2 regions of the Lysinibacillus sp. NPDC093190 genome follow, and region 2 is predicted to be linked to the other one. Evidence: a T-box and tRNA genes for the amino acid it is inferred to sense, from the RefSeq annotation. Region 2 holds a T-box; the other holds one or more tRNA genes.
What was found. A T-box is a leader RNA that pairs with one kind of tRNA and senses whether it is charged. The one in region 2 lies ahead of leuS (leucine--tRNA ligase), so its partner is inferred to be a tRNA-Leu.
Positions count from the first base shown of each region.

Region 1: it has a tRNA-Leu gene. The T-box ahead of leuS (leucine--tRNA ligase) is inferred to sense a tRNA for this amino acid. The anticodon was not compared.

Region 1 covers NZ_JBNNVG010000049.1:712-2,945, reverse strand. The annotation lists gene ACQKOF_RS23855 (hypothetical protein) at 533-769, opposite strand; tRNA gene ACQKOF_RS23850 (tRNA-Leu) at 1,115-1,195, opposite strand; tRNA gene ACQKOF_RS23845 (tRNA-Cys) at 1,243-1,316, opposite strand; tRNA gene ACQKOF_RS23840 (tRNA-Gly) at 1,325-1,399, opposite strand; tRNA gene ACQKOF_RS23835 (tRNA-Gln) at 1,407-1,481, opposite strand; tRNA gene ACQKOF_RS23830 (tRNA-His) at 1,501-1,576, opposite strand; tRNA gene ACQKOF_RS23825 (tRNA-His) at 1,612-1,687, opposite strand; tRNA gene ACQKOF_RS23820 (tRNA-Trp) at 1,700-1,773, opposite strand; tRNA gene ACQKOF_RS23815 (tRNA-Tyr) at 1,788-1,871, opposite strand; tRNA gene ACQKOF_RS23810 (tRNA-Thr) at 1,882-1,957, opposite strand; tRNA gene ACQKOF_RS23805 (tRNA-Phe) at 1,966-2,041, opposite strand; tRNA gene ACQKOF_RS23800 (tRNA-Asp) at 2,058-2,133, opposite strand; tRNA gene ACQKOF_RS23795 (tRNA-Met) at 2,138-2,212, opposite strand.
Region 2 covers NZ_JBNNVG010000037.1:5,020-7,253, reverse strand. The annotation lists gene dhaK (dihydroxyacetone kinase subunit DhaK) at 1-408, shown strand, start outside; T-box leader at 614-826, shown strand; gene leuS (leucine--tRNA ligase) at 917-2,234, shown strand, end outside.

The sequences.
Region 1 (2,234 bases), on a different contig from region 2:
ACTCGCGTTAAAGCAGAAATAAACCACTTTGCTTTTTAGCTGAGTAGGTTTTATTATCTTTATTTATCTATTTCAGGAAAAGGAAAAACCCAAACGAATGTAAAATTCCACACAATGAAAGAATTAAGCAAGCTTACGAAGCTTTTAAATTTAGGATTATTCTTCAAAAACTTTCTCCAAATATAAACAATAGCGATTATTGTAATGATAGTTGGAGCTAACTCTGGAACTACAAAGATCATCGAAAAATCACCAATCGCTACCAATAGATCCGCCAAAAGCAGCATATAAATTAATGAGAAATATTTAAAAGTTTGTACTTTAAAATAACACTATTCAAAATTCGAATTAATTTAGCCAATTTAACGTCCCCTCCAAAACTTTTATCTTTTATTATTGTACCTTACCTCTTTTTCATAATCTGTCCTTTTTCTCTACTCTTAATGTGTACTTTAAACAAAAACCCCTGTTTATTGAATCTATGTCTTTATCAAATGATTAATTTTAAAATTCTGTAATTTGAAATTAATTTCTATCTATTTTTTTTCTTGTCATCTCTTCTTATTAAATAACGCTTAGTTACTTCAAAAACTGAAACTATGCATGATACCAATACCCATTGAATACCATGGCCACTTTTATCATTTTTAAACAAGTCATATAATGCCCAAATCAATAAAGCTGCAAGTAAAATAGCAAGTGTATATCTTGAAGCTTCTGCATTATAATCTTTTTCTATCTCATCCTTTTTATCATCGTCTCCCTTCATAAGATCACCCCTCTGGTTTTTAATCATATTTTAGCAAAAATCTTAAGGTTATCTAGTACATAAGGGTTGGCATTATGACTAAAGAAAAACAGATGGGTTTTGAAGTTGATTTCTTTGTAAGTGGAATTGCAATTATTACTGATAACCTTAGGCAAACAAAAAAGACTCCAACATAATTGTTGAAGTCTTAATCCGTAGCCACTCTTAATAATCCGATTTCAAATAAATTCGATCCTTCCAATCGAATTCTCAAATAACTGTGTATACCTTTTGAGAGGATCTTAAATGCTTTCTACAAATAAAAAAAGAATCCTTGATATACAAGGATTCTCTAGTAAATTATGATACCGGTGGTCGGGGTCGAACCGACACTCCAAAGGAACACGATTTTGAGTCGTGCGCGTCTGCCAATTCCGCCACACCGGCATAATGGAGATAAAAAAAATCGGATAAACCGATTAAGTAATAAATTATGGAGGCGGCAACCGGATTTGAACCGGTGATAAAGGTGTTGCAGACCTGTGCCTTACCACTTGGCTATGCCGCCATAATATTTGGAGCGGAAGACGAGGTTCGAACTCGCGACCCCCACCTTGGCAAGGTGGTGTTCTACCACTGAACTACTTCCGCAAAAAAATGGCTGGGGTACCTGGATTCGAACCAGGGCGTGACGGAATCAAAATCCGTTGCCTTACCGCTTGGCTATACCCCAAAAGTTAAATATATATAAATGGGGCGACTGATGGGAATCGAACCCACGAATGCCGGAACCACAATCCGGTGCGTTAACCACTTCGCCACAATCGCCATTGTTATATTGTATTTATTAATTTTATTGAAAATGGGGCGACTGATGGGAATCGAACCCACGAATGCCGGAACCACAATCCGGTGCGTTAACCACTTCGCCACAATCGCCATAAAATTAATTGGCAGGGGCAGTAGGAATCGAACCCACACCAAAGGTTTTGGAGACCTCTATTCTACCGTTGAACTATGCCCCTATTAAATTAAAAACTGGTGGAGGGGGACGGATTCGAACCGCCGAACCCTAAGGAGCGGATTTACAGTCCGCCGCGTTTAGCCACTTCGCTACCCCTCCGGGAATGCCATGGTGCCGGCTATAGGAATCGAACCCACGACCTACTGATTACAAGTCAGTTGCTCTACCTGCTGAGCTAAACCGGCAAAAAATATGGTGGGTCAGGACGGAATCGAACCGCCGACACTTAGAGCTTCAATCTAATGCTCTACCAACTGAGCTACTGACCCATATTTTTAAAAAAAATGGCGGTCCCGACCGGGATCGAACCGGCGATCTCCTGCGTGACAGGCAGGCATGTTAACCGCTACACCACGGGACCATTTTGGTTGCGGGGGCCGGATTTGAACCAACGACCTTCGGGTTATGAGCCCGACGAGCTACCACTGCTCCACCCCGCGATAATGAGTGATTTATTTAAAT
Region 2 (2,234 bases):
GGTCCAATTTGGGGCGGGGCTTTCCGAGCTGCAGGTAGAGCTGTAGAAGGAAAAATGAAATTAACAGTCGGAGAGTTTGCTGAAATGTTACAAGCTGCGCTTAAAGGTATACAGTCTATCGGTGAACGCTCTTTCGGAAGAGGGGCAGAGGTAGGCGATAAAACACTTGTAGATGCGCTTGTACCTTGTGTGAATGTTTGGACAGAAAGCGCTGCAGCTGGTGCGGATTTTAAAACAGCTTTTGAAAAAGGAGCAAATGCTGCTGTTAAAGGAGCAGAATATACAAAAGAAATCGTTGCTCGAATGGGCCGTGCTGGTACAGTTGGTGAAAGGAGTTTAGGTTATCCGGATGCGGGTGCTTATGCGCTAGGGGTTATTTTTACGGAGCTTTCTTGTAGTTTAAAATAATGGAAGTTCAATTGTGTAGACGAATAAAAGGACAATAGGAAAAGGAATTAATCCCTGTAGGCATTTTCGTACTGGGGTGTTCTCTGAACCTATATTATTCCGGGTATTGCTACCTTTAAAGGGATTGAATTGTTCAAAAAATGGGTAGTATGTAAACAAAGTCTTGTGCTTTTCAGTACTTTCCATTAGAATAAATGCAATACATGTAAAGACAATGATGAGGAATAGTAAATTTGTGGTTCTTTTTAGAGAGCTAGCGGTTGGTGGGAGCTAGTAGGAAAGCAAATTGAACTCGCCTTCTGAGTCTGCCCGCGTGAAAATAACGCGTGCCGTTCCTTCCGCGTTAAGGAAGCTAGAGCCGAGTGTGATCACTAATTTGGGTGGTACCGCGGGAGATACGAATTCTCTCGTCCCTTTCTGACAAAGAAAGGGACGAGTTTTTTTATTTTTTAAATATTTTGTCAATTCTTAAGGTGAAAAGCATGACACATTTAAAGGAGGAAAAATAATGAGTTTTAATCATCAACAAATCGAAAAAAAGTGGCAGCAATATTGGGCTGATAATAAAACTTTCAAAACTGAAAATGAAACAGAAAAACCAAAATTTTATGCGTTAGATATGTTCCCATACCCATCTGGTGCAGGCCTTCATGTAGGACATCCGGAGGGCTACACAGCAACAGACATCCTTTCACGCTTCAAGCGCATGCAAGGCTATAACGTCCTACATCCTATGGGTTGGGATGCATTCGGTCTACCAGCTGAACAATATGCACTTGATACAGGAAATGACCCAGCAGAATTTACAGCGAAAAATATTGCGACATTCAAGCGTCAAATCCAAGAGCTAGGCTTTAGCTATGATTGGGATCGTGAAATTAACACAACAGATCCAGAATATTATAAATGGACACAATGGATCTTTATCCAACTTTATAAAAAAGGCTTAGCCTATGTAGATGAAGTAGCTGTAAACTGGTGTCCAGCACTTGGAACAGTACTTGCAAACGAAGAAGTTATTGATGGAAAATCAGAGCGTGGTAGTCATCCTGTAGAACGTCGTCCGATGAAGCAATGGATGCTTAAAATTACTGCCTATGCTGATCGTTTAATCGATGACTTAGAGGAAGTTGATTGGCCAGAGTCTATTAAGGATATGCAACGTAACTGGATTGGTCGTTCGGAAGGTGCAGAAGTAACATTTAGTATAGAAGGCACAGATGAAAACTTCACAGTGTTTACAACTCGTCCTGATACATTATTTGGTGCTACATACTGTGTTGTTGCACCTGAACATCAATTAGTGGAGCAAATTACAACTGCCGAACAACGTCAAGCTGTTGAAGCTTATTTAGATAAAGTAAAAATGAAATCTGATTTAGAGCGTACAGATTTAGCGAAAGAAAAAACAGGCGTATTCACAGGTGCCTATGCAGTGAATCCGATTAACGGTAAAAAAATGCCGATTTGGATTGCAGACTACGTATTAGTATCATATGGTACAGGTGCAATTATGGCGGTTCCAGCACATGATGAGCGCGACTATGAATTCGCAACAGAATTTGGCTTAGAAATTATCCCTGTTCTTGAAGGTGGAGACATTAGTAAAGAAGCATTCACAGGAGATGGTAAGCACATTAACTCTGACTTCCTTGATGGCTTAAACAAAGAGGACGGTATTGCTAAGGCAATTGAATGGCTTGAGGAAAAAGGCGTAGGAGAGAAGAAAATCTCTTACCGTCTTCGCGATTGGTTATTCTCTCGTCAACGTTACTGGGGTGAGCCAATCCCTATGATTCATTGGGAAGATGGTACAACGACGCCAG